DNA from 4 places in the Mesorhizobium sp. LjNodule214 genome. Region 1 is predicted to be linked to each of the others. Evidence: predicted binding sites of a transcription regulator. Region 1 holds the regulator's gene; each other region holds the start of a gene.
What was found. Region 1 encodes LexA, which represses DNA repair genes until DNA is damaged. Its sites were predicted from a motif close to TGTTCNNNNTGTGTTCNG; they were not measured.
Positions count from the first base shown of each region.

Region 2: ACSQ3Z_RS04030 (YifB family Mg chelatase-like AAA ATPase) is a predicted target of LexA. The motif match lies at 2,127-2,144, and genes of this name have one in related genera.
Region 3: uvrA (excinuclease ABC subunit UvrA) is a predicted target of LexA. The motif match lies at 2,333-2,350, and genes of this name have one in related genera.
Region 4: ACSQ3Z_RS03165 (ImuA family protein) is a predicted target of LexA. The motif match lies at 2,640-2,657, and genes of this name have one in related genera.

Region 1 is NZ_CAXUPE020000003.1:1,031,260-1,035,468, reverse strand. Features, by position in the region: gene kynU (kynureninase) at 1-1,068, opposite strand, end outside; gene lexA (transcriptional repressor LexA) at 1,531-2,271, shown strand; gene ACSQ3Z_RS30405 (ComEC/Rec2 family competence protein) at 2,265-4,209, opposite strand, start outside.
Region 2 is NZ_CAXUPE020000001.1:829,842-834,050, reverse strand. Features, by position in the region: gene gshB (glutathione synthase) at 1-248, shown strand, start outside; gene ACSQ3Z_RS04035 (calcium-binding protein) at 429-1,934, opposite strand; gene ACSQ3Z_RS04030 (YifB family Mg chelatase-like AAA ATPase) at 2,240-3,772, shown strand; gene ACSQ3Z_RS04025 (malate synthase G) at 3,811-4,209, opposite strand, start outside.
Region 3 is NZ_CAXUPE020000003.1:923,341-927,549, reverse strand. Features, by position in the region: gene ACSQ3Z_RS29845 (cupin domain-containing protein) at 1-93, shown strand, start outside; gene ACSQ3Z_RS29840 (ArsR/SmtB family transcription factor) at 138-452, shown strand; gene ACSQ3Z_RS29835 (hypothetical protein) at 529-786, shown strand; gene ACSQ3Z_RS29830 (ATP-dependent Clp protease proteolytic subunit) at 809-1,414, shown strand; gene ACSQ3Z_RS29825 (hypothetical protein) at 1,487-1,777, shown strand; gene uvrA (excinuclease ABC subunit UvrA) at 2,499-4,209, shown strand, end outside.
Region 4 is NZ_CAXUPE020000001.1:637,417-641,625, forward strand. Features, by position in the region: gene ACSQ3Z_RS03140 (HpcH/HpaI aldolase/citrate lyase family protein) at 1-698, shown strand, start outside; gene ACSQ3Z_RS03145 (DUF1737 domain-containing protein) at 742-948, shown strand; gene ACSQ3Z_RS03150 (hypothetical protein) at 957-1,382, opposite strand; gene ACSQ3Z_RS03155 (metallopeptidase family protein) at 1,390-1,812, opposite strand; gene ACSQ3Z_RS03160 (LysE family translocator) at 1,938-2,570, shown strand; gene ACSQ3Z_RS03165 (ImuA family protein) at 2,680-3,714, shown strand; gene ACSQ3Z_RS03170 (DUF6504 family protein) at 3,656-4,209, shown strand, end outside.

The sequences.
Region 1 (4,209 bases):
CCGCATGATCTGGTAGCCGTGCTCGTGCATGAATGAAATCTGGCTGCCGCGCCTGGCGCTGTCGCGGGTGCTTTCGAGCGTGAGACCATAGGCGCCGCATTTTGCCTCGACGAGTTCGATGAACAGGTCGGCCAGGGCGATGCTTTTCTGTCTCACGGCCGCCATGTCGACATCGTTCCAGATGTCGAGCGCGCCCTTCAGCGTGCGCATCGACAGGACCGGCTGCGTGCCGCACAGAAACCGGCGGATGCCGGTGCCGGCTGCGTAGGCCTGCTCGAAGGCGAAGGGCCGCGCATGGCTCCACCATCCGCTGAGCGGCTGCTGCACATCGGCATGATGGCGCTCCGCGGCATAGATGAAGGCGGGAGAGCCCGGGCCGCCATTCAAATATTTGTAGGTGCAGCCGACAGCGAAATCGGCATTCGCCGTGTCCAGTTCGACCGGCATGGCGCCTGCTGTGTGGCAGAGATCCCAGACGATCAGCGCCCCGGCGTCATGGGCGATGCGCGTCAGCGCCGTCATGTCACGCAGTTCGCCTGACTTGTAGTTGACGTGGTTGACCAGCACCACCGCGACCCGGTCGTCGATCAGCTCTTCGATCGTCGGTGCGTCGACGCCTGCAAGGCGCAGCACAGTGTTCTTTCGAGTCGAGGCGACACCTTCAGCCATGTAGAGGTCGGTCGGAAAGCTGTCGCCCTCGGCGACGATGACGGGCCGATCCGGCCGCATGGCCATTGCCGCGTGCAGCAGCTTGTAGATGTTGATCGATGTTGTGTCGCAGACCACCGTCTGGCCGGGAGCGGCGCCGATCAGGCGCCCGAGCTGATCGCCGAGTTCGACCGGCATGTTGAACCAGCCGGCAGTGTTCCAGGCGCGGATGAGGTCGTGCGCCCATTCTTCGGTCGCCGCCTTGCGTAGCTCGTCGAAGGCGGCATGCGAGGCTGCACCCAGCGAATTGCCGTCGAGATAGATTACCCCTTCGGGCAGGATGAAGCGGTCGCGCAAGGGGCGCAGTGGATCCGCGGCGTCCATCGCTTCGACGGCCGCAAGATCAGGAATTCCTGTCATGATATGTCTGCTCCCCCCAGATACGCACGACACCGGCACGCAATGATGAGACAAGCCGACGATCGGTACTTTCTCTCATCACAGGCCATCGCGCTGCAAGAACCTGCATTGATGACTTATCGGCCCAACGACACCCTCGACCCCTGCTCATAGTTGGCATTTTGAGTTCGTTTCGTTCACGGTGCATCGAGCGGGCTGGATCGTCAAACACGGCCCTACCTACATTGTTTGCGGCGAATGATTGCCGACTTCCAAGCAGCTCCCAGGCCGGTGGTTGGCCGTAAACGATAACAAAATCAATGCGATGAAGCCGGCATCTAAGGGGCTGGGATATTCGCTGTCGCACGCGACATCGTTTCGGGAGCCTTAACCCATTCATTAAACTTTAAACAGTTGCGGAACACAACTGGAACAGATAGTGTTTGTTCTGGGTTTGTTTTTCTGATTCCGTTGGGGGCCGCGATGCTGACACGCAAACAACATGAACTGCTGATGTTCATCCATGAGCGGCTGAAGGAAAGCGGCATTCCACCCTCCTTCGACGAGATGAAAGAGGCGCTCGATCTTGCCTCGAAGTCGGGCATCCACCGGCTGATCACGGCGCTGGAGGAGCGCGGTTTCATTCGCCGGCTGCCCAATCGGGCGCGCGCGCTCGAAGTGCTGCGCCTGCCGGACTCGATTGCTCCCGGCCTCAATGCGGCGAAGAAGTTCTCGCCGAGCGTCATTCAGGGCAGTCTTGGGCAGGGCGGCCTCGGACGGCAGATCAAGCCGATGGCATCGTCGCGCACGCCCCAGGCGGGCAATGACGACGATGCGGTTGCGGCAGTGTCCATCCCGGTGATGGGGCGGATCGCGGCCGGTGTGCCGATCGACGCCATCCAGCATCAGACGCATTCGATCTCGGTGCCGCCGGACATGATCATGGGCGGCGAGCATTACGCGCTGGAGGTCAAGGGCGATTCGATGATCGAGGCCGGGATCTTCGACGGCGATACGGTCATCATCCGCAACGCCGACACGGCGAGCCCGGGAGAGATCATAGTGGCGCTGGTCGACGAGGAGGAAGCGACGCTGAAGCGCTTCCGCCGCAAGGGCGCCTCGATCGCGCTGGAAGCCGCCAATCCGGCCTATGAAACCCGCATCTTCGGGCCCGACCGGGTCAAGGTGCAGGGCAAGCTGGTCGGTCTGATCCGCCGCTACTGAGGCGGCGGCGGTTGTTTGGGCGGCGGTTTGCTGGCCTGCCTTTCGGGTCTCTTGTAAGGCGGCAGGCCCCTCGCCTCGCGTGAGAATCTTCGCTGCTCGTGCCAGGCCCGGTACGGCTGCTCGACCGCGAAGTTTATCTCTGCCGGCGCGATTGCCGATTGCTGATTGAAGAAGACAGCGGCGCTGCCCAAGCGGGCAAGTTGCCGTTTCTTGACGACAAGGACAAGCGGATTGCGGCAAGGGTCGTAGGCGGTGGCGTCGTTGACGATGATCAGGGTCGCGAAAGCACACGCTCGCCACGCGTCCTTGCGGTCTTCTGCATACGCGATGATCGCGCCAGACGGATGCCGTGCGAGGCACAGACCGGTGCTGCAGTAGAAGGGCGAGCCCGGCGGCAGGTCGGCCGGATCCATGTCGAACCGCGCGTCACCCTTCTCGAAGGTCTCGGGTTCGACAATGGTTTCGGACTTCACAGCCCGTTTCCAGTTGTCGGTGGTGAACTCGTTCGATCGCACGCGGTTGATGGCGAGTTCGCCGCCCCCGATCGGCATTGCCACAAGATGCCCATCCTCCGAGATGAGGACATCCGGCATGCGGGTGTCGGAGACAGTCAGCAGGCCAGCGAATGCGAACGGAACGGCTGCCAGCCTGAGCCATGTCGTCGCCATGGTGGCGATGACCAGCGCGATCGTCACCAGCAGTACCGACTGAATGGAGATCAGCCCGACAGCATCGATCGGCGAGCGCTCGGAAATCCATCCGGATATTGCGATCATCGCCGTCAGCCCCTTGCCCATCACGTAGAGGAATGGTCCATCGGCGCCGAACGGCATCACCAGCGCGCTGAGCACGGCGAACGGCATGACGATCAGCGAGACGATCGGCATGACGGCCAGGTTGGCGAGCAGGCTGAGCGGCGACACGCGTTGAAAATGCCAGATGGCGAAGAGTGCCGTCGCACTGCCGGCGATGATGGAGGTCATGGCGAGGCCGCCCATGCCGAGCAGGAATTTTCGCGTGACGAAGGCGAGCGGCGATCGCCGTGGCGGCGGCGACGTCGCTCTGCCGGCACGGTAGTCCGACCAGCCGGCATAGGCACCGACAAGGGCCGCGGTCGCCGCAAACGACATCTGGAAGCTCGGGCCGACCACTTCGTGCGGCGACACCAGGATCACGGCAATCGCCGAGATCGCCAGATTGCGCATGGTGAGCGCCGCGCGGTCGAACAGCACGGCGACCAGCATCACCGCCAGCATGATGAAGCTGCGTTCGGCCGCGACGACGATGCCGGAAAAGACGAGGTAGGCGGCGATGGAAAAGAGCGCCGCGGCGGCCGCATATTTCTTCACCGGCCGGCGCGATGCGAAATCGGGAAACAGGGCGAAGGCGCCGCGCAGCAGCCCCATAATGGTTCCGGCGACCAGCGCCATGTGCAGGCCGGAGATCGAGATGATGTGGTAGATGCCGGTGCGCCGCATCGCCTCGTTGATCTCATCGGGAATGCCGGCGCGCACGCCGACGATCAATGCCGCAGCAATCTCGCCCTCCGGGCCGCCAATCTGGCCGCGAATGTGGTCCGCGATGCTCTCCCGGGCATTCTCGATTGCGGACGCCAAGCGCGTCCTGGATGGTGCGTCTTCGCCGGCGCCAGTCTTTGGGACAACAGTCTTCGGATTGCCGAGGAAAAAGCCGCTGGCGCCGATGCCGGAAAAATAGCTGTCGAAGGAGAAGTCGTAGCTATCCGGCCGCACCGGTCCGGTCGGCGGCAGTAGCCGGGCATAGCCGGTGATCAGGGAACCGGCGGTCATATCAGGAGGAACTTTCCGCGCCGAAAGCCTGACCCGCTCCGGCGCATAGCGCAGCTTCGGATGGGCGGTCGAGATGACGTCGATGGTCAGCCTGACGCGGCCGTTTTCCATTTCTTCCAGGCTGGCGAGC
Region 2 (4,209 bases), on a different contig from region 1:
GTTCCAACATGCATGTCGGCGGCCGCGCCGAAAAGACCGAGCTGACGGAGCGCGAACGCGAGATCTGCGCCCGCATCGGCCCGTCGCTGAAAGAACGCGGTTTTATCCTCGTCGGCATCGACGTCATCGGCGACTACATGACCGAGATCAACGTGACCTCGCCGACCGGCGTGCGCGAAGTGCAGCGCTTTGGTGGCGCCGATATTGCCGGCCTGTTCTGGGATGCAGTTGAGAACAAGAGGCGGTAGTCCACGCAACTGCGCCCCACCGATCCTCTAGAGCAATTCCAGGAAAAGTGTGAAACGGTTTTCCTGGAATTGCCCTAGAGCGGTTCAGTTTTTGATAGAACCGCCGACCCGCTCTAAGCATTTGTTTTTACGCAATTCCGGACGGAAACCGCTACGCACTTTTCCTGGAATTGCTCTAGACTAGACCACGAAGAAGTCGTCGGCGGTGAGCCAGGTGCCTGGGCGCACGGTGGCGAACTGGACGGCCGCCGCTCCGCCCGCCTCGTCCACATCGAACAGCAGAGCGCCTGTCGTGTCGTCGTAAAGGATGTGGTCGCTGTCATCGGCGGCTTTGTCGCCGAGCGCGAAGACCGCACCGAAAAGCGGGCCGGTCGACAGCCCGACGAATACGGAACTGTCCAGCCGGAACATATCATCCAGCGCATTGAAGTCGTCGATACTGTCGTAGTTCGCCGGCCCAAGCGCGTCGAACACGAAGACATCCCTGCCAGCGTCGCCGGCCAGCCGGTCGCGGCCAGCGCCGCCATTGAGGGTGTCGTCACCAGAGCCGCCCCGCAGGTCGTCGGAGCCGGCGCCGCCGTCGAGGAAATCGTCGCCCGTATCACCGCGGATGGCGTCTGTGCCGGCACCGCCGCTCATCTCATCATTGCCGGCGCCCCCGTCCAGCCAATCGGTGCCAGCGCCTCCGATGATCGTGTCGGCGCCCTCGCCGCCGAACAGCTGGTCGTGGCCGGCGCCGCCGTCGAGCGTATCGTTGAACGGAGTGCCGCTGACGCGGTCGCCGCCGCCCAGTGCCGCGACGACAACGGCATGATCGTAGCTTCCATAGCTCACGGTGCTTGCGGCGTCGCTCAGTGCGATGGATTCGGCCGGGGGTGTGACCGTGATCGCAATCGTCGCCACATTGCTGTTGCCCTGGCCGTCGGTGGCGTAAACCGTAAAGCTGTCGGTGCCGACGAAGCCGGCCTCGGGCATGTAGTCGAACAGATTGTCGCTCAGAAAGCCCGCATGATAGTGCAGGCTGGTGCCGACGTGACCTTGGTGAAACGGATAGTAATTGCCGTCGAAATTTGTTCTCGGCTCAAGGACGCCGTGGTCGGGCCCGTCCAGGATGACAAAGCTCAGGAGATCGTAGTCGGCATCCGCCGCGCTGAACTTGATGTCGTCGAGAAATTGCCCCTGCGAAACCGACAAATTCAGATTGGCCACCGTGGGCGCATGATTGACGAAGGTGTCGGGCTGAAGCGCGCCGCCTTCCAGGGTGATCTGATGCTGGCCGTACTGGGTGTTTTCGCCGCCGAAATATTCGTTCGCCCCGATCCATGTCACCGTGACGGTGTCGGGGCCGTCGGCGTTGACCGAGACGATCCGGGCCGACAGGTAGGCCGCCTGGTCGGACAGGGTGCGGATGAAATTGCCTTCATTGTCGAAAACCTGCGTTTCCACCGTCGTCCAGGTCTCGGTCCTGCCCTCGTGGGTGAGACTGGTGATGGTGAAAAAGCCGTCGAAGACATCTACCGAAGCCAGGTCGATCCCACCGAATGGGAAATCCGCCTTTGCCCCTATCGGTCCGATCACGTCGCCGTCGGTTTCCGCAATGCTGAAAAGCACCGCGTCAGGGCTCGGATTGGGAAATTCGGGTTCTTCCCATACTGTGAGCTCACTGCCGTTGCTTAAGGTCGGCATCCTGTGTTCCTCACGTTTGCGCCTGGACGCGCTGCGGATGTCCTCCGTTTCCAACCATAACATCGTATGCGAGTCTGATCGGTGACAAACCCCTTCGCCTTTTCCATGTTGGTTAATTCTGCTCCGGGCGGAGGCAGTCCGATGGAGTTCTGCGCACTGCGTTGACATTTCGCCGGAAGGCGACAGACCCTATGTTCCCGTAATGTTCTTGATTAACTCGGAAATCTGTGCTTGTCTTGCTCGACGTCGCTCACGGCCTGATTGCATCGGCTTTGAGCGAGTCAGGTCCGGGGGTGTTGAAAAATATGGTGGCGCGGGTTCGCACGGTTGCTTTCCAGGGCATCGAGGCCGTGCCGGTCGACGTCCAGGTGATGATCGCGCCGGGCAAGGTCAACATGCATATCGTCGGCCTCGCCGACAAGGCGGTGGCCGAAAGCCGCGAGCGGGTGCAGGCGGCATTGCATGCGTCGGGCCTGTCGATGCCGTCGAAGAAGGTGACCGTCAATCTGGCGCCGGCCGACCTGCCGAAGGAAGGCAGCCACTACGATCTGCCGATCGCGCTCGGCCTGATGGCGGCACTTGGCGCCATTCCGGGCGACATGCTGGCCGGCTATGTCGTGCTCGGCGAACTGTCGCTCGACGGCACCATTGCCGCGGTGGCCGGCGCGCTGCCGGCGGCGATCGGCGCCAATGCCGAAGGCAAGGGCCTGATCTGCCCGTTCGCCTGCGGGCCGGAAGCGGCCTGGGCCGGCAAGGATTTCGACATATTGGCACCACGCAGCCTGATTGCCATCGCCAATCATTTTCGCGGCACGCAAGTGCTGTCGCGGCCCGAAGCCGGCATCCACGCCTCGGCGCGTGACCTGCCCGACCTCGCCGACATCAAGGGCCAGGAGAGCGCCAAGCGGGCGCTGGAGGTGGCGGCGGCCGGCGGACATAATCTCTTGATGGTCGGCCCGCCGGGCTCGGGGAAATCGATGCTGGCGCAAAGGCTGCCGTCGATCCTGCCGCCGCTGGCGCCAAAGGAATTGCTCGAAGTCTCGATGATCGCGTCGGTCGCGGGCGAACTCGGCGAAGGCAAGCTGACCGACCGGCGGCCGTTCCGTGCCCCGCACCATTCTGCCTCGATGGCGGCGATGGTCGGCGGCGGCCTGAGGGCGCGGCCCGGCGAAGTGTCGCTTGCCCATCACGGCGTGCTGTTCCTCGACGAGTTTCCCGAATTCACGCCGCAGACGCTCGACGCGCTGCGCCAGCCGCTCGAGACCGGCGACTGCATGATCGCGCGCGCCAACCATCGCGTCACCTATCCGGCGCGCATCCAGCTGGTGGCGGCGATGAATCCGTGCCGCTGCGGCATGGCCGGCGAGCCGGGCTATCGCTGCCTGCGCGGCGAGCGCTGCCGCACCGACTACCAGGCGCGGATATCAGGCCCGCTGCTCGACCGTATCGATCTCCGCATCGAGGTGCCGGCGGTTTCGGCCGGCGATCTGGTCCGGCCCGACAAGGCGGAGAAGAGTGCGGCCGTGGCGCTGCGCGTGGCGCGCGCCCGCACCATCCAGCGCGAGCGTTTCGAGCGGCTGGGCGTCACCAGCGCCATCACCAATGCGCATTGCTCGCCCTCGATCATCGAGGAGATAGCCGTGCCGGATACCGCCGGCCTGACACTGCTCAAGGACGCCAGCGAAAAGCTCGGCTTTTCCGCGCGTGCCTATCATCGCGTCTTGAAAGTGGCGCGGACACTGGCCGACCTCGACGCCAGCGAGACGGTCGGCCGCATCCATCTGGCCGAGGCGATTTCCTACCGGATGATGTCGGAGCGGATGGCGCAAGCGGCGTAGTCCCTTGAGGGGAGGGGCGCTGACGCTTGGCCTTCGGTTCAGGCCTGCCCGCGCGCCTTCAGTTCCAGTCGCCGCTTGTGCAGCACCGGCTCGGTGTAGCCGTTGGGCTGGACGCTGCCCTTGAAGACCAGATCGCAGGCGGCCTGGAAGGCGACGGAGTTATCGAAGTCGGGCGCCATCGGCTGGTAGAGCGGATCGCCGACATTCTGCCGGTCGACGATGGCCGCCATGCGTTGCAGGGCATCCATGACCTGGATCTTCGAGCAGACATCGTGGCGCAGCCAGTTGGCGATGTGCTGCGAGGAGATGCGCAGCGTGGCGCGGTCCTCCATCAGGCCGACATCGTTGATGTCAGGCACTTTCGAGCAGCCGACGCCCTGGTCGACCCAGCGCACGACATAACCCAGAATGCCCTGCGCGTTGTTGTCGAGTTCGCG
Region 3 (4,209 bases), 110 kb from region 1:
CACATCCATGCCGTGCTGGCATCCCCGATCTTCGAGGCAATTTTTGACGGATCTGCCGAGCCGGTGAGACGCTGGCTTCCGGCGACGCCATAAAACAGCACTTGCCAAATCGATAAGTATCCACTTATGCTTTGAGCATGATCGAAGCAGAGATTTTTCGCGCCCTTGCCGACCCGACGCGCCGCGCCGTCTACGAGCGGCTTGCCGCCAGCGAGATGACGGTGTCGGAGTTGCGCACCGGCATGACGGTGTCGCAGCCGGCGGTCTCCCAGCATCTGGCGGTGCTGCGCGGCGCCGGCCTGGTCACCGAGCGGCGGGCCGGCCGCAACGCCTACTACCGTGCCGATCCGCAAGGGCTCGACCCGCTGCTCGGCTGGATCGAGCGCTACCGTGCGTTCTGGCCGGAGCGCATCGAAAGGCTGAAGGTTGTCTTGAAGGACATGGACCAATGACACTGAAAGAACATGCTAAAAGTGCTGCGGACTCGCTCGAATTCGAATTCGAATTGCCGGAGCCGCCGGAGAAAGTGTGGCGCGCGCTGACCGAGCCGAAGCTGCTCGCGGCCTGGATGATGCCAGCCAAGCGCTCGACAGCATCGTCACGTTTACCCTCGACCGTACGGCTTCGGGCGGCACGCATCTGCGCATTGTCCATGACGGGTTCGCCCGGGCGGCAACGCCCGTGGTCGCCATGGCAGGCGCCGGCTGCCGGCTGTCGCTCGATGCACCCCAATCCAAACTGCCTGTCGCCGCGAATGCGCCGTACATGCTGCTGCGCGCGGCCTGACCAACGAGATCGGAGAAAGAAGATGAGCGGCCTTGCCAATCTGGTGCCGATGGTGATCGAGCAATCGAGCCGTGGCGAACGCGCCTTCGACATATTTTCGCGGCTGCTGCGCGAGCGCATCGTCTTCATCAATGGAGAGATCAACGACGGCGTATCGGCACTGGTCTGCGCCCAGCTTCTGTCGCTGGAATCGGATAATCCCGAAAAGGAGATCTCGCTCTACATCAACTCGCCGGGCGGCGTGGTGACCAGCGGCTTCGCCATCTACGACACGATGCAATACATCTCCTGCCCGGTATCGACCGTCTGCATGGGCTTTGCCGCCTCGATGGCTTCTTTCCTGCTGATGGCCGGCACACCAGGGCGGCGCATCGCGCTGCCCAACACCAGCATCGTGCTGCACCAGCCGCTGGGCGGCTTCCAGGGCCAGGCTTCCGACATCCAGCGCCATGCCGAGGGCATATTGCGCACCAAGCGGCGCATGACCGAGCTCTACGCGCATCATTGCGGGCGTACTTACGAAGAGGTCGAACGCACGCTCGACCGCGACTATTTCATGACCGCCGAAGAGGCGAAGGCCTGGGGTCTCGTCGACCATGTTTTCGACACCCGCAAGAGGGCTGCTTGAGGAGCCTGGGGCGCGCAGCAATTTGATCGCGGCGGTCTGGCCTCGCCTGCGCCGCGACCCTATAGTTCGGCAATGACCGACATCCGCTTGTCCAGACTTTTCTGCACCGTCACTGCCGCCCTCGCGAGCGCCAGCATGCTGGCTGGAGCCGCCTTTGCCGAGGACAGTTCGACCCAGAAAGGCGCGCTGCCCGGTGTAACCAGCGACTATCGCATCGCCAAGCCGGCTCCTCAGCCCGAACCCGACGACGCGCTCCCTGCCGGCGGCAGCGGTCAGTTCAAGATCGGCGACACCGATGTCAGGATTTCCGGCAGCATCACCGTCGATATCGGCGCCGGCGCGATCAAGCCATCCGGCCGGTAGCTTTCGGGTCATCTCCTCAAACGAACGGCCCCGCCGCTGCTTCCGCAAACGGACGGGGCCTTTTATGGATCTTAAATCCAATGTGTCGGTAGTGTTATACCGACTTTGATTTCGGATGCTTCGCGGCATTCAGCCGACGATCCGACCAGTGGTCTCTGATTGTCAGGGGAGGCAGGTCACGGTTTGTCGGGTCGGGCGCTCACGCCCACCCTGGCACTTATGCCTGCCGCGGCTCCAGCCATATCTGGAGCCTCAAGGGACTGTCCGGTGGCGTCATGCTCCACTCCTCTGTCCGTTGCGACAATGTCGTCCGAAGCGCAAATCGCAAAAGCCTGCGGCGTCTCGCAAGCCGCCTGAGGCGGCGAGGCCATCGAAAGACGGCCGGCTCCGTTGACCGCTGGACACTGCGCCCCTGAGTCGGCAGCGTCAACCTTTGAATAGCCGGTTACGGAAAATGTGATCGCCGGGAGGTTACGTCCAGGTAAGGCAGTATGCCGGAACCTGCTCAACGGAGTGCCCGCCTTTCCGGTTCTTCACAGCACTTTGTCAGGAGCGTGTTCGGCCTTTGTTCTTTCCGCTTGCCCCCTCGCGCGAAAGACGGTTAAACGCTTCTGTCGAGATTTGTGGCGTCTCTCGACGTGGCGGCAAAAATACCTACATAGGGGATGGCCGGGAAAACCCGCCGATCCCACGAATTCCAGACCTGAGGCGGCGACCGGCAATGGCCGACCATAAATACCTTTCAATTCGCGGGGCGCGCGAACACAACCTGAAGAATGTCGATCTCGACCTGCCGCGTGACAGCCTGATCGTCATGACCGGCCTGTCTGGGTCCGGCAAGTCGTCGCTTGCCTTCGACACCATCTATGCCGAGGGCCAGCGCCGTTATGTCGAGAGCCTGTCGGCCTACGCGCGGCAATTCCTCGAAATGATGCAGAAGCCCGACGTCGACCAGATCGACGGTCTGTCGCCTGCCATCTCCATCGAGCAGAAGACCACCTCAAAGAACCCGCGCTCGACGGTCGGCACCGTCACCGAGATCTACGACTACATGCGGCTTCTGTTCGCGCGTGTCGGCATTCCCTATTCGCCGGCCACCGGCCTGCCGATCGAGAGCCAGACGGTGTCGCAGATGGTCGACCGCGTGCTGGCCGTCGAGGAAGGCACGCGGCTGTTTATCCTGGCGCCGATCGTGCGCGGCAGGAAAGGCGAGTACCGCAAGGAACTGCTGGAACTGCAGAAGAAGGGTTTTCAGCGCGTCAAGGTCGACGGAGTCTTCTACGAGATCGCCGACGTGCCGGCTCTGGACAAGAAGTACAAGCATGACCTCGACGTCGTCGTCGACCGCATCGTGGTGCGCGGCGACCTCGCCACCCGGCTTGCCGATTCCATCGAAACGGCGCTGAAACTTGCCGAAGGCCTGGCCGTGGCCGAATTCGCCGACAGGCCGCTCGACGCCAGCCAGACCGGCGAGGATTCGGTCAACAAGTCGAAGAACGAGACGCATGAGCGCATCCTGTTCTCGGAAAAATTCGCCTGCCCGGTGTCCGGCTTCACCATTCCGGAGATCGAGCCCAGGCTGTTCTCGTTCAACAATCCGTTCGGCGCCTGTCCGACCTGCGACGGTCTCGGCAGCCAGCGCGCCATCGACGGCAATCTGGTCGTGCCGGACGAGAACGTCTCGCTGCGCGACGGCGCGGTCAGCCCGTGGGCGAAATCGACCTCGCCCTATTACGCGCAGACGCTGGAAGCGCTGGGCAAGGCCTATGGCTTCAAGCTCGGCGACAAGTTCAAGGACCTGGCCGCGGAAGCCCAGGAAGCCATCCTGCACGGCACGGGCGAGCGCGAGATCACCTTCCAGTATGATGACGGCCTGCGCTCCTACAAGACGACCAAGACTTTCGAAGGCGTCATCCCCAATCTCGAGCGGCGCTGGAAGGAAACCGAATCCGCCTGGATGCGCGAGGAGATCGAGCGCTTCATGTCGGCGACGCCCTGCCCCGTCTGCAAAGGCTACCGGCTGAAGCCGGAGGCGCTGGCGGTGAAGATCGCGGGAAAACACATCGGCGAGGTGACCGAGCAGTCGATCCGCAAGGCAGACCAGTGGTTCACCGACCTGCCGGCGCAGCTCAACGACAAGCAGAACGAGATCGCCGTGCGGGTGCTGAAGGAGATCCGCGAGCGGCTGCGCTTCCTCAACGATGTCGGGCTCGACTATCTGACGCTGTCGCGCAATTCCGGCACGCTGTCGGGCGGCGAGAGCCAGCGCATCCGCCTGGCGTCGCAGATCGGCTCCGGCCTCACCGGCGTGCTCTATGTGCTGGACGAACCGTCGATCGGCCTGCACCAGCGCGACAATGCCCGCCTGCTCGATACGCTGAAGCATCTGCGCGACATCGGCAACACGGTCATCGTCGTCGAGCATGACGAGG
Region 4 (4,209 bases), on a different contig from region 1:
CGAACCGGCGCTGCGAAATGATCGTGCGGGTCAATGCGCTGTCCAGCGAATGGGGCGCCGACGATGTGCTGGCGGCGGCGAAGGTCGAGGCCGACGGCATCCTCTTGCCCAAGGTCGTCACGCCGCGCGACATCCTGGAGGCCGGCGATGTGCTCGACGACAATTTCGCCCCGGACACGGTCAAGATCTGGGCGATGATCGAGACGCCCAAGGCCCTGCTCAACATCGGCGCCATTGCCGAACTGGGTCGCGACCCGGCCTCGCGGCTCGCTTGTTTCGTTGCCGGAACGAATGATCTGATCAAGGAGACCCGTATCCTGGCCACGCCGGACCGACGCTATCTCATGCCCTGGCTGATGCAGATGGTGCTGGCCGCGCGCGCCGGCGGGCTCGATATTCTCGACGGCGTCTCCAACGATTTTCGCGATTTGGATGCCCTGGCGCGCGAATGCGCGGAAGCCGCCGCCATGGGGTTCGACGGCAAGTCGCTCATCCACCCGGCCCAGATCGAAGGGGCGAACCGCGCCTTTGCGCCGTCCGCAGAGGCAGTGGCCGCGGCACGCGCGGTGAAGGACGCCTTCGCGCTTGCCGAAAATGCCGGCAAGGGCGTGATCGCGCTGGATGGCAAAATGGTCGAGCGGCTGCATCTGGCGCAGGCCGAAAAACTGCTGGCGAAGGCGGCGGCCATCGGCGCATGATAAAGCCCTTGTGGGTTATGGGTACTTACGACAGGACTTGAAAATGAAACTCTACCGCTTTCTGTCCGCTCCGGACGATTCCAGCTTCTGCCACATGGTGACCGCGGCGCTGAACAAGGGCTGGCACCTGTTCGGCTCGCCGACCTACGCCTACGACAAGAAGACCAAGACCATGCGTTGCGGCCAGGCGGTGGTGAAGGACGTCGAGGGCCAGGAATACGGGCCCGACACCAAGCTCAGCGACTGGTAGGACACCCTTTACGCCAGCTTTTCCCAAGCGGCTCTGATTTCGTTGAACCGCGCATGTGCGAGGTCGTCGACGTCGTCGCAGCTGAAGTAGAGTATCGATAGCGCTGCAAGGAGGCCGGGATAGCCGGAGACGTAATCCATCTTCGCAAGTATCACGGGGACCGACAGTTGCTTGCGTTCAATTATGGAGATCGCGCATTCCGCTGTCATAGGCGCTGCTGGGTGGTCGAATTCGGATAGCCAAAAATCGACCAGAGCTAAGAGAGTGGCGGGTTCGGCGGCAGCACTTGCGGGCAGATGGCAGAGTTCACTGAGTGCAACAAAAGCAGCATTCGGCGAAATACCCACAGCGGTTGCGATCAGTGCCCGGCTTTGTGGAATGTCGTGATATGGCCAATTGCAATCGACCAGGTCCGCAAATTCTGCTTCCGTCATCTGGGTACTATTCCGCCGCCTCTTCGATCCGCTCCATATCATCGTCCGACAGGCCGAAATGGTGGCCGATCTCGTGGATCAGCACATGGGTGACGATGTCGCCCAGCGTCTCCTCGTTCTCGGCCCAGTAGTCGAGGATGGCGCGGCGGTAGAGCGTGATGCGGTTCGGGCCCTCGCCGGTCTGCGGGTTCCAGCGCTCGGCGATGCCGCGCCCCTCGAACAGGCCGAGCAGGTCGAACGGCGTTTCCAGCGACAAATCGTCCATGATCTCGTCGGTCGGGAAGTCGGCGATCTGGATGACGATCTCGCCGGTCAGCTTGCGAAATTCCTCCGGCAGATGGGCGTAGGCCTCCAGCGCCAGGAACTCCATTTCCTCCATCGACGGCGAAAGCTGGTCGTGCCAGGTGCGGGTCTTGTAGATGCGGGCCATGCTTTGTCCTTTGATCCCGGCATATAGGCTTTCACGCCGAAATCGGCAAATGACGCAGCAATTCCTGTTTCATGCTGTCGGGGAATCGCGTACGGGTCAGTTCCGGCCATGGATCAGGAGCTCTCATGCCGGACCTTTCCACCCTTGGACTTTTCGCGATTGCTTGCCTCGCTTTGACGGCGACGCCGGGGCCGGACATGCTTTTGATCGCATCCCGCAGCGCCAGCCAGGGGCGCGCGGCGGGCCTGGCGACCTATGCCGGCATCGCCGCCGGCACTTATTGCCATGCGCTGGCCGCCGCCTTCGGCTTGTCGCAGCTGTTCCTCGCCGCTCCCATCGCTTACGATATCGTCCGTTATGCAGGCGCGGCCTATCTCGCCTATCTCGCCTGGAAAGCGTTCCGTGCCGACGGCACGGCGCTGGCGCCGGTCGCCGGCCTGCCGCGCTATTCGCAAACCCGCATCTTCCGGCAGGGATTGCTGACCAACCTGCTCAACCCGAAGATGGCGCTGTTCGTGCTGGCGCTTTTCCCGCAGTTCGTGCAGCCGCAGGCCGGTTCCGTGGCGGCGCAGATCCTGGTGCTGGCGACCGTCCTCAATTTGATCGGGCTGATGGTCAATGGCCTGGTCATCCTGACCGCGAGCCGGATCGGTGCGGCACTGTCGAGGCGCGCGCGGTTTCAGCGGGCGCCCCAGCTTTTGCTGGGAACTGTATTTGCAGCGCTTGCGGCTCGGCTGGCCTTCGGTGGTCAACGCTAAGCACGTAACAACAGAGGAATAAATTCCCCATGAGTCTGCTTGACTCTTGGGGCGCCCTCTGGAATCTATAGGAACATAACAGGAACAATGCTGCTGAAAGTTGACCGTCATGGCGATGACCGCCGTGGCGCGGGAGACCGTTTTTGCCCTGCGCCGCCAGATCGCGAAGATCGAGGGAACGCTGCCCGAGCGCCTGGCGGCCGGCGCGCGGCCTGACGCGCGCGCTGACATCGATGTCCGCCCCGGGATCGCGCCTAAGATCACGCCCGAGATCACGATTCTCCGGCGCGGCATCGCCGTGGCCGCGCCGGATGCGTTTTTGCGCACCGGTGTCGAGCGTCTCGATACAGCGCTCAGCGGCGGCCTGCCGAAGGCGGCACTGAGCGAGATCCATGGCGCGGAAACCCGCGACGCTGGGGCCGTTGCCGGCTTTGCGCTCTCGCTCACCAGCCTGATCCTCAGGCAAGAGCCGCATTTGCCGGTTCTCTGGATCGGCACATCGGAGATTTTTCGCGAGGCCGGCTTTCCCTATGCCAGGGGGCTGCATGGCCTGTTCGGCATCGAACCGGAGCAGCTTCTGTTTTCCGAGGCGCCAAAACTCGTCGATGCGCTGTGGATCGCCGAGGAGGCCGCCCGCATGACGGCGCTCGCCGCCGTCATCCTCGAAATCCGCGGCAGCCCGCAGCGGCTCGACCTCACTGCGACGCGACGGCTGCACGCACGGGCGCAAAACGCCGGCCGGCCGGTCCTGCTTTTGCGCCAGGCCGGCGAGGCAGAACCCACCGCCGCACCCGTGCGTCTCATCGTGTCGGCCGCACCCTCGGCCAGCCGCGACACCATCGCCGGGCCGCTCGCCGGCTCGATCGGCCGCCCCGCCTTCACCGTCAGCATCGGCAAGAGCCGCACCGCTCTGCCCGGACAATTCACACTGGAGTGGAACCCCGATGAACACACTTTTGAGGAAAGACGGCAAGAACGGACAACGAATCCTGTCGCTGTGGTTCCCGCATCTGGCCGCCGAACGCATCCTGCGCCAGCGTCTGGGGCGGTCCTGGCGTTCCCGGCCGTCGGATCACCTGCCGCTGGTGATCAGCCATCGCGACCGCAACGCCCAGCGCATATCAGCCCTCGACGAGCGGGCTGAGGCGTTGCGCCTGAAGCGCGGCATGGGCATCGCCGATGCGCGCGCCATGCATCCGTCGATCGACATCGTCGAGGCCGATCCGGAGGCCGACCGCCGCCTGCTCGAAGGCCTCGCCGACTGGTGCGACCGCTACACGCCGCTGGTGGCGATCGACGGCACCGACGGCCTGTTTCTCGACGTCACCGGCTGCACCCATCTGTTCGGCGGCGAACGCGCAATGCTGGACGAGATTCTGTCGCGCTTCTTCCATCAGGGTTTTGACGTCCGCGCCGGGCTGGCCGCGACGCCGGGCGCAGCCTGGGCGGCGGCGCGCTTTTGCGGCGACCGCATCGTCGCCGGCGGCGAAGAGGAAGCGCTCCTCGCGCCCTTGCCGCTGGCCGCGCTGCGCATCGCGCCGGAAATCCGCGCCAGCCTAGAAAGCGTCGGCCTGCGCACGGCAGGCGCGGTGATGGCGGCTCCGCGCGCGCCGCTTGCCCGCCGCTTCGGCGCCACCTT